2 regions of the Schaedlerella sp. genome follow, and region 1 is predicted to be linked to the other one. Evidence: riboswitches for the same ligand, from Rfam matches in the RefSeq annotation. Region 1 holds a riboswitch; the other holds the start of a gene.
The links. A riboswitch is a leader RNA that binds a small molecule or an ion and turns the genes downstream of it on or off. The one in region 1 is predicted to bind thiamine pyrophosphate.

Region 2: linked by a shared signal. The riboswitch ahead of thiM (hydroxyethylthiazole kinase) and the one ahead of thiT (energy-coupled thiamine transporter ThiT) in region 1 are both predicted to bind thiamine pyrophosphate.

The regions. Positions count from the first base shown of each region.
Region 1 is NZ_JBQIKP010000028.1:54,878-60,126, forward strand. Features, by position in the region: gene ACTOY7_RS13335 (response regulator transcription factor) at 1-855, opposite strand, end outside; gene ACTOY7_RS13340 (sensor histidine kinase) at 857-2,590, opposite strand; TPP riboswitch at 2,838-2,992, shown strand; gene thiT (energy-coupled thiamine transporter ThiT) at 2,991-3,557, shown strand; gene ACTOY7_RS13350 (hypothetical protein) at 3,679-4,401, opposite strand; gene ACTOY7_RS13355 (ATP-binding cassette domain-containing protein) at 4,517-5,249, opposite strand, start outside.
Region 2 is NZ_JBQIKP010000002.1:64,885-70,133, forward strand. Features, by position in the region: gene ACTOY7_RS01405 (oxidoreductase) at 1-1,774, shown strand, start outside; gene ACTOY7_RS01410 (SDR family NAD(P)-dependent oxidoreductase) at 1,794-2,585, shown strand; TPP riboswitch at 2,714-2,821, shown strand; gene thiM (hydroxyethylthiazole kinase) at 2,970-3,791, shown strand; gene thiE (thiamine phosphate synthase) at 3,882-4,523, shown strand; gene thiD (bifunctional hydroxymethylpyrimidine kinase/phosphomethylpyrimidine kinase) at 4,539-5,249, shown strand, end outside.

The DNA.
Region 1 (5,249 bases):
CATGTCATCCAGCGCATCCGCATAAGCGCTGTGGATGCTGTTCCAGCCTGGATATCCCTCGGATATTCCGGTGCTTACATGGCAGTGAAATTTTTTCTGGATAATAGAGATCAGGATATCCATGCATTCCTCAAATGGTACGTCCATACTATCCGTCACCGCAACAATCCGGTTCCAGTGATCCCGCAGCACTATGATATCGTCGTCACTCTGGTAAAATGACTTTGCCTCTTCCATGATCTGCTCTGTCAGCCCCAACTGGGAGACGCTTTCTTTAATCGCGATGATCCCAACCTTGATGCCCCGATCCTTCCCTGTATTGACCTTCACTCCATATTTGTCCAGTTCTTTTTCAATATCATCCTCCGCGCGCTCCTGCAGCAGGATCCGGTTGATATAAATGTCCCTTAAGGCAGGAATATTGCGTTCCATTTCTTCCAGCAGCTTTTTCTGTTTTGCCTTCTGCAGTCTCAGCTTCAAGATCTCGTCAGCTGCCTTTTTCAGTGTGGCATTCAGTTCGTCAGCCCGGACAGGTTTCATAAGGTAATCAAAAATCCCTGCCTTAATCCCCCGCCTTGCGTAATCGAAATCATCATATCCTGTCAGGATGATGATTTTGATATCCGGAAATAATTCGATACATTTTTCGCTGAAGCTCAGCCCGTCCACTTCCGGCATGCAGATATCGCTGATTATGATATCCGGCCTGACCGAATCCAGAGCTTCGACAGCATCGGCGCCGTCCTGGTATTCCCCGGCCAATTCCAGGTTCAATCCCTCCAGATCCATTTTCATGCGTATCAGCTTCCTGATCAGCATTTCATCGTCAATAATAATAACCCTTAATTTTTCCATACTATTCTCCCAAAACATCCGTATCTAAATAGAGATGTATCTCTGAAAGCCCCTGATTTCTTATCTCAAAGGAAAAAGCATTTTCATAGATCAATTTCAGTCTTTGGATCGTCCCCCGCAGTCCAAGGCTCTTCTTTTCTCCACAGTCCTTTAGGTTCTGCAGTTCACTGACGATATCATCCGGGATTCCCTTCCCATTGTCCCGGACCAGGATATGCAGCTTCCCGCTTTCCTCTTTGACGCAGACCTGGATATATCCGGATGTCTTGTTCGGACGGATTCCATGCTGGAATGAATTTTCTACCAGGGGCTGTATGGTCAGCTTAGGAATCTCATATTTTCTGCAGGAATCCTCCACCTCAATATCAAACTGAAACAAATCCCCGAAACGGATTTTTAAAATTTCCATGTAATCATGGACCATACGGATCTCGCTGTCAATGGAAATATATTCCCGGCCGCCGCTTACGCATTTTTTATAAAAACCGCCCAACGCTTCTATCAGCCTGCAGGCGTTGTCTGTATCACCCAGCATGGCAAGCGCTTCTACGGAATCCAGCGCATTGTATAAAAAGTGCGGCTTCATCTGTTCCTGGATTTCATTCATCTCTACGATCCGGATCCGTTTTTGCCGTTCGATCGTCTCCTGGATTAACCGTTTGATTTCATCCACCAGTCTGTTATAGCCGTGGAACAGCGACTTAAATTCCTGCAGCAGGGTTTGCTCCTGAATCTTTTCCAGCTGCCCGCCTTCAACATTCTTCATATAACATAAAAGCTGCTGAATCGGGATTGTCAGCATATGCGCAATTGCAGACGCGCCGCAAAAGATCAGCAGGCCGATGATCAGGATCAGCAGGATATTGAATCGGACCAGGGTGTTGATATCTTTATTTCTGACAATCGGCGTATAGCGAAAGATTTTCCAACCGTTTTTCGGATTTACGACTCCCAGCAGATAATAGTCTTTTCCGTTTATATGCTCCTTTTTGATGAGTTCCCGGTCCGACAGGCTGATCGCCTCCGCAGCTTTGACCACATCCCCGACCGCCCCTTGTGTCCCGCCCCGGTAGATGATCTCATTATCAAAATTCAGGATCGCGATCTGCTCGTTCTCGTAGTCGATACTATTTGAGATCAGATGGTCTATTTTATCTTGATTGATCTGTACGCCGATAAGTCCGAGACTCGCAAACTGCTCCAGGCTGTTGAAGGAACGAATGAGCATCAGAGAGTTCGTATTTTCCCCCTTCTCCACAACCAGTTCCGGTTCTCCATAGGGTTTTCTCAGCCATTCATATTTTCCTTCATATCCACTTCCGCTGTCAGTATGGATACTGGCGCTGTCCCCGATGATCAATCTCTGCCCCTGCTGATCCGTCAGCCAGATCATATCAATAAATTCTGAAAACTGCAGGACAGAATAGATCCGTTTCATCAGCGTCTGCTGTTTGCTGAAGTCATCCAGTATGTCCCCTGTCTCCATCATCTGCTGTACCACACTGTCGGCAAGTATCATCTTCGAGTAATTGTCCGCGCTTGCGGCCATCGTGCTTAATGATGAATCAATGGAGCGGAGAGTGTTGATATTTTCCTGCCCGATGATCTCATATTCATATTTCTGGTAATGATTCGTGAAAATGAGCAGATATATGATAATGATCAAGAAAATGACTGCGCCCAGCAGGGCGGAAATTTTAAAATTTAATCGGAAATTTTTGTTCCTATCCATCATATCCCCCCATAAAATACTGCTTCGGGTGTATTTGTCCTGCGCTTTCCGGCATGCCCTTCTTTTGATTCACACAAAGTATATCATTCCCCTGTCATTCCGGCAAGAGAAATATAACGGACGGCGGGGGGCGCCGGGATTTGGTTACTGTGAGCGCCCGGTCAGGGTGTGAACAGTAACCATAGTAGCGATAGCGATTTTTTTCCGCAGAATAATACTTGACTTTTTCGTCCGGCGGATTTATGCTTATGAAGGTACACAGGGGCGCTGTGAGACTGTTCCGGGGATATTTTCCGCGGGAATCTGCGGAACGGTTATAAAACGGCTGAGACGTATGTGTTTTCATACGAACCCTTTTAACTTGATCCGGGTAATGCCGGCGTAAGGAAAGGAGAATTTCATAATGTCACAAATTCATTCTGTCACAGGCGGAAGTACGTCTTCTGCCGTCAGGAAACTCGTTTTTTCTGCAATGGGGATCGCTCTCGCGATGGTCACTTCCTACATCAAAGTATGGGAGATGCCGATGGGCGGCTCCGTCACACTGTTATCCATGCTGTTTATCTGCCTGATCGGATACTGGTTCGGCGCAAAATATGGGATTATTACCGGGGTCGCATACGGACTCCTTCAATTTGTCGTTGATCCGTATGTACTTTCGATCCCCCAGGTGCTTTTTGATTATCCGTTTGCGTTCGGTGCGCTGGGATTGTCAGGCTTTTTCAGCAATCGGAAGTATGGGCTTCAGATCGGATATACGGTCGGAGTGCTGGGCCGGTTTGTCTTCTCCACGCTGTCCGGCGCGATTTTCTTTGCCGCCTACGCGCCGGAAGGCATGAATCCGTGGGTGTATTCTTCCCTGTATCAGGGCACCTACCTGGGCACGGAGGGGATCGTGACGCTGGTCATCATCTCGCTGCCGCCTGTCACTAAGGCGCTGAACCTGATACATAGACAGGCTTCCGCATGAAAGCTTGCTGCAAGGGCTGAATCTGGTACATAGGCATATTTCCGCATGGAAACGGGCGGCTGCGCAAGAAAACGACATGAAAATTTATGAAGCCGTACCAGCATTTTCTTGCTGGAAATACTCAGGCTTTCTCATCAAACAAGGCGCGGGAAAGATTCAGGCTGAGCCGGAAGAACAGTCCCGCGCTTCCCAGCATGACCAGATACCACACCCCTTCCAGTATCCACACAGGCGGCACTTTCTCCGGATCGAAATGCAGGAATTGCAGTTCCGCGGCCGCCTGAATGAGCTCGCTCAAAAGCAGGCCCAGGAAATAGGATCTTACATATTGATATTCCTGGCGCCTGCCCAAGCGGCGCAGAAAGACCCACAGAGACGTAAGGGGCTGCACCAGGCCACCGATGATCAGCACTTTCCAAAAGCCCGGTGTCACGTTCAAGTAGAACCAGCGCATGGATTCGGTTGCAAACTTTTCCATCAGGGCACTTGCCAGCTGTCCGGCCAGGATCATTGCGGCCATCAGCGACACGCTGAGCAGCAGCCTTGCCAGAAGCCTGGCGCTTTCCGATAAGTCTCCTGAGCGTTCCATTGGATGCAGCCGGTCTTCATAAGGGGTCATGAGGACAACCATCGGCTGCAGCAATCCCAGAATCAGTATGACCACAAGGCCCATGTTGACAAACGCAATTGCCCAGAAAGCATGAGCCCGCAGGAGATCACAGGCAGCCTCCGGGAGCAGCGCAATCAGCAGGAGTACCGCCAGGTATGTGCCGGTTGGAATGTACAGCTTATGAAAAAGCTTCCTTGACTCCCATCCCAATGCCCGCTTTATTTGTTCTGCCATGCTCCATTCTCTTTGTTCACAGGTCATCATATGCCTCCTTTCTCCGCTCTGTTCTGACACAGACACGGGGTTCCTATTTTTTCGAAATGCAGATTTACTTTCCAAATATTTCTGTTCATTTCCGAAACCGTTCCAGGTAATACTGTTCCACGGACATTCCGCAGGTTTCCCTGAGTTCCTCCGTATCTTTCTCCACAATTTTTCCATGATCCAGAAAAAGGATCTGATCGAATAGCTGCTCAAAGTCACGAAGCAGATGGGTTGCCATGACGATTGACGCACCCTCGGGCAGATATTCCATCAAAAACCGCCGGACATCCCTTTTAAATGCCGCGTCTGCCCCGGTCAGCGGTTCGTCCAGCAGATACAGTTCAGACTCCACGCAGATCGCCAGGATCAGCATCAGAAGTTCCCGCTGTCCGTCCGACAGCTTCCTGAGCAGCGTCTTCCTGTCAAAACCCATATTTTCAATCAAACCGCAGGCTTTTTCGGACGCAAAGTTCTGATAGTGGGATTGGTAAAACTGTACCGCATCCCTGACACGCATCCATCTGTAAAAGATGTCCCTGGGCATCAGATAGGAGATCCTCTTTGTATAACGGAAAATTCTCCCCTCATCCGGCTTCCAGATTCCTGCCATCAATTTCAGGAGCGTGCTTTTTCCACTGCCGTTTCTGCCTGCCAGTCCGATGATGCGGTTTCGCGGGATCTGCACATTCAGGCGGTGCAGAATGCATTTTTCATCCAATGACTTGCTCACGCCTTTCAGCTCTATTAGAAGCTCCCTGTGACGCCCACAGTCCTGCAGGCGTTCCTGCCCGAAAGGACCGTCAGATCCAGATCTGTTC
Region 2 (5,249 bases), on a different contig from region 1:
GGTCGGATTGAATACGTCCAATATGCTGGTGGCTGACGACGACAAATACATCCCGGGACTGACAAAGCTGACGGACGCGATCCATGTGCACGGGGCAAAGTGCATGCTCCAGCTCAGCCACACGGGACGCGGTTCCCGCAGGAAGATCACGGGACATCAGCCGGTAGCTCCAAGCGCGGTTGCCATGCCTTATTCCTTTATGATGGGACTGGGGAATGAAGAGCCAAGGGCTCTGACGATTGAGGAGATCCAAGAGATTGAGGACAAATACGCGCAAGCTGCTCTGCGGGCAAAAAAGGCAGGCTTTGACGGGGTTGAGATCCACAGCGTGGGATATTATATGGGCCAGCAGTTCCTTTCCTCCACCGCAAATGTCAGAACAGATGAATATGGCGGCAATCCGGAGAATCGAGTGCGTTTCCATCTGAATATTATCGGAAAGATCAAGAAGCTCTGCGGAGAGGATTTTCCCATCGTTGTGAAGCTCAGCGCGGTTGAGCAGGGGGAAGACGCCGGAATTACCATGCAGGACGGTATGTATTATGCAAAGCGTTTCCAGGATGCAGGAGCAGATGCGATCGAGGTGCTGGCAGGTACATGGAAAAAGGAAGCGGGCATGGAGGATATGCCGGATTCCGCGTCGCCAAAAGGAACGGCCATTGGACTTTGTATGGCATTGAAAATGGGAATTGAAAAAATGACCGGAGCGCCGGCAACGATTAAAATGATCGGAGGAGGCCGCGCGCAGGATCCAGAAGTCGCGGAAAATGCACTTGCGTCTGGACAGTGTGACTACATATTTATCGGAAAGGGCGTGCTGGTACAGCCGAACCTGGTAAACCTGATTTCAGAGGGAAGAGAGGAGGAGATCCGCCCCTGTATCGGATGCGGAGTCTGTATCGACTCCCAGCTCCAGGAAGGGGCAAGGGGACGCTGCTCAGGGAATGCCGTATTGGGAAATAAGGACAATGATTATACCATCGGGAAAGCAGAGAAGGAAAAGCAGGTGATCGTAGTCGGAGGAGGCGTTGCGGGAGTAGAGGCGGCCAGGATCGCGGCCATCCGCGGTCATCGGGTTTCCCTGTATGAAAGATCAGGACAGATCGGCGGACAGATTTTCCAGGCAATGGCGCCGCCCCACAAAGAAAACATGAAGCCATTGATCGCTTACCTGGAAAAACAGCTGAGCATCCACAATGTGGAAGTGCATCTGAATGCGGAGATTACGGCAGAGGAGATCATAAGCCGGAAGCCGGACGCGGTGGTCTGCGCGACAGGAGTGCGCCCGTCTGTGCTGCCGATTCCGGGCTTTGACAGGGCGGTCCATGCAAAAGACATACTGGACGGCGGGGAATGCAAGGAGAATGCAGTGATCATCGGGGGCGGCTCCGTGGGATGTGAGACAGCGGAATACCTGGCAGAACAGGGAAAGAAGGTTACTGTGATCGAAATGCTGGATACGATGGCTGATAAAATGACCAACGTTGCCCGGACCATTCTGATAGGACATTTGAAAGGGCTCGGCGTAAAACTTCTGACTTCCTGTAACTGTAAAGAGATCACGGAGGACACGGTGGTCTGTGAGCTGGACGGCAGGGAACTCCGTATTCCGGCAGAGACAGTGATCGCGGCGGTCGGAGACAGACCCAATGATTCTCTGTATCAGGAGCTGCGGGGTAAGGTAGAAGAACTGTATAATGTGGGCGACAGCGCATGTCCTGATTCGATAGCGGCAGCGGTATCACAGGGATATTACTGCGGACGGAATATTTGAAAAGGAGAGGAATCATAGTATGGGAAAATTAGAAGGAAAAACAGCGCTTGTGACAGCATGTACCCGGGGAATTGGAAAAGCGATCGTTGAAAAGCTTTCCGGAGAGGGGGCTGCCGTATATATGGCGGTCCGCAGGCCGGATGCCGCGCGGGAAATTGCCGACAGACTGAATGCGGATGGACGTCAGGTTAAGGTGGTAAACTATGACGGTTATTCACTGGAAACTGTGGGCCCTATGGTGGAAGAAGTGATCAGGCAGGCCGGAAGGATTGATATCCTTGTAAACAATCAGGGCGGCAATGGAAAGGGTGTGAAGGCAGATCTGGATGTCGTGAATACACCGGCTGAAACATTTGAAAAACAATTAAATTTTAATTTGACTTCTACATATACATGCTGCCAGAAAGTCATCCCCAACATGATCGAGAACGGCGGCGGTGTGATCGTCAATATTGCTTCTATGAATGGAGAATTTGCAGACATGGTCCGGACCGGGTATGGGGTATCCAAGGCAGGACTGGATAAGCTGACTCAGAATATTGCCATGCAGTACGGCAGGGCCAATATAAGGTGCAATGCCGTGGCTCCGGGCTTCATCAGGACTGATGCCGCGCTCTCTCTGCCTCAGCAGTTTATCGACGGATATGTCCGCCACCTTCCGATCAAACGTCTGGGCGAGGTGGAAGATATCGCCAATGCAGTACTGTTTTTTGCCAGCGATGATTCTGCATGGGTGTCAGGACAGATCCTGGAAGTGGCAGGCGGGTTCGGCTGCGGAACGCCGATGTATGCGGATATGGTGGAGAAGTAATGCTGAAGTGTGCTGTCTGGATGCAGTTACTGTTCACACGGTGTCGTGCACTTGCTGCACGGTGTCCGGCCGATAAAGGTTTTGATGATTGACAAACCCCAGCACCAGTGTTACACTGAAAAAGCAAAATAAATACTCAGGGGAGCTTGTATCGGCAGGCTGAGAGGAAGTAATCAACTTCGACCCTTATACCTGATGCGGATAATGCCGCCGTAGGAAGTCTGAGCTGATTTTTTTCGGAGATACCGTACCAGGTATCTCCTGTTTTTTTGCGCATAGATACGAAACGGTATCAAAATTGTAACTCAACAGGGTCAAAATCATTCCAACCGCACAGGTGGAAATCATTTTGCCCGTAGCACAACTGTACGAGGAGGTAATCAGATGCGAAAGGAACTGCTTGAAAATGTCAGAAATTCACACCCGCTGATCCACAATATCACCAATTATGTGACCGTCAACGACTGCGCCAATATCCTGCTGGCCTGCGGCGGCTCGCCGATCATGGCGGATGATGTGGAGGAAGCGGAGGAGATCACGTCCATCTGCGGCGGGCTGAACATCAATATCGGTACACTGAATCAGAGAACCATTCCCGCCATGCGAAAGGCCGGGATCAAGGCAAACGAGCTGGGGCACCCGGTGGTATTGGATCCGGTGGGGGCCGGCGCGTCCAGGCTTCGTACCGGCACAGCCATGGATCTGCTGGAGCATGTGAGATTTTCGGTCATCCGCGGAAATATTTCCGAGATCAAGACATTGGCGCTGGGGAGCGGCAGCACCAGAGGCGTGGACGCGGATCTTGCGGATGCGGTGACAGAAGAAAATCTTGCGGAGGCAGCAGCATTCGCAAAAGAATTTTCCGGGAAAACAGGGGCGGTGATCGCGGTCACGGGAGCCATTGATATCGTGGCCGATGAAAAGACGGCCTATTGCATTTTCAACGGACATCCTATGATGAGCAGCATCACAGGAACCGGATGCCAGCTTACCGCCCTGACAGCGGCTTATGTCACAGCGAATCAGGAGCACACGCTGGAAGCCGCTGCCGCCGCGGTCTGCGCCATGGGAATCTGCGGGGAAAAAGCACGGCAGCGCATGACAGAGCAGGACGGAAATGCATCCTACCGCAATCATATCATCGACGCGATGTGCCATCTTACAGGAGAGGAACTGGAGCAAAAAGCGAGATATAAAGTATTATAAGCGATATCCGGAACCGCGGCGTAAGCAGACAAGTCTGCGGCCTGCCGTTTGGAACAACTGCCGACTATTTGAAAGCGAAAGGAGAAAAAAATGAAATGCAGAAAAGAAACCATGCGCCTGTACGCTGTTACGGACCGCGCGTGGACAGGAAAGCAATCTCTGATGGAGCAGACAAAGGCCGCTCTGAAAGGCGGCGTGACCTGTGTGCAGCTCCGGGAAAAGGAACTGGATGAGGAAAATTTTCTGAAAGAAGCCCTGGAAATGAAGAAGCTCTGCGGGGTATACGGGATCCCGTTTTTTATCAATGACAACGTAGAGATTGCGGTAAAATGCGGTGCGGACGGTATCCACGTGGGGCAGAAGGACATGGAAGCCGGAAATGTGAGGGCGCTCGTAGGGGAGGAGATGATGATCGGAGTCTCCGTCCAGACTGCGGAGCAGGCAGCCGCGGCCCAGGAAGCGGGAGCGGACTATCTGGGAGTAGGAGCGGTATTCAATACCACCACAAAATTGGATGCCAGCGAGGTATCTTACGAGACTTTGAAAGAAATCTGTGAGACAGTATCAATCCCTGTTGTAGCCATCGGCGGTATCTCGAAGAAAAATATGCAGGAGCTTTCCGGCTCCGGGGCAGACGGGGCGGCGCTGGTATCGGCCATATTTTCTGCAGAAGATATCGAGGAGGAATGCAGGGAACTGCGCAGACTGGCGGAACAGACTTTTTCAAAATAAGTAGGAGGAAAACAAATGAGGACAGCATTATCCATCGCCGGAACCGATCCCACCGGAGGAGCCGGTATTCAGGCAGACTTGAAGACAATGACCTTGAACGGGGTATTTGCCATGAGCGCGGTCACTGCGCTGGTCGCACAGAACACCACCGGAGTAATCGGGATCATGGAGGTGACTCCGGAATTTTTGCAGAAACAAATTGACGCGGTATTTGAGGACATTCGTCCGGATGCGGTCAAGATCGGCATGGTATCATCCGCCGGCCTGATCGAAACCATTGCGGATCGGCTCAAAGCGTATCAAGCGGAACATATCGTAGTGGATCCGGTCATGGTCACTACCAGCGGTTCCCGGCTGATCGAGGAGGAAGCAGTGCAAACACTGGAAAAAATGCTGCTGCCTCTGGCATCGGTCGTGACTCCCAACATTCCGGAGGCGGAGATCCTTTCCGGTCTGCCCATCTGCAATGAAACGGATATGGAAGCGGCTGCGGAAAAAATCAGCAGGACATACGGATGCACCGTACTGTGCAAAGGCGGCCACAGTGTCAATGACGCCAATGACCTGCTGTTCGCAGAGGGAAAAGGCACATGGATCATGGGTGAACGCATTGACAATCCAAATACACATGGGACCGGCTGCACTCTGTCCAGCGCCATTGCCGCGAATCTTGCCAAGGGGCAGGGAATGGAAGAGGCAGTCCAAAACGCCAAGCGATATATTTCC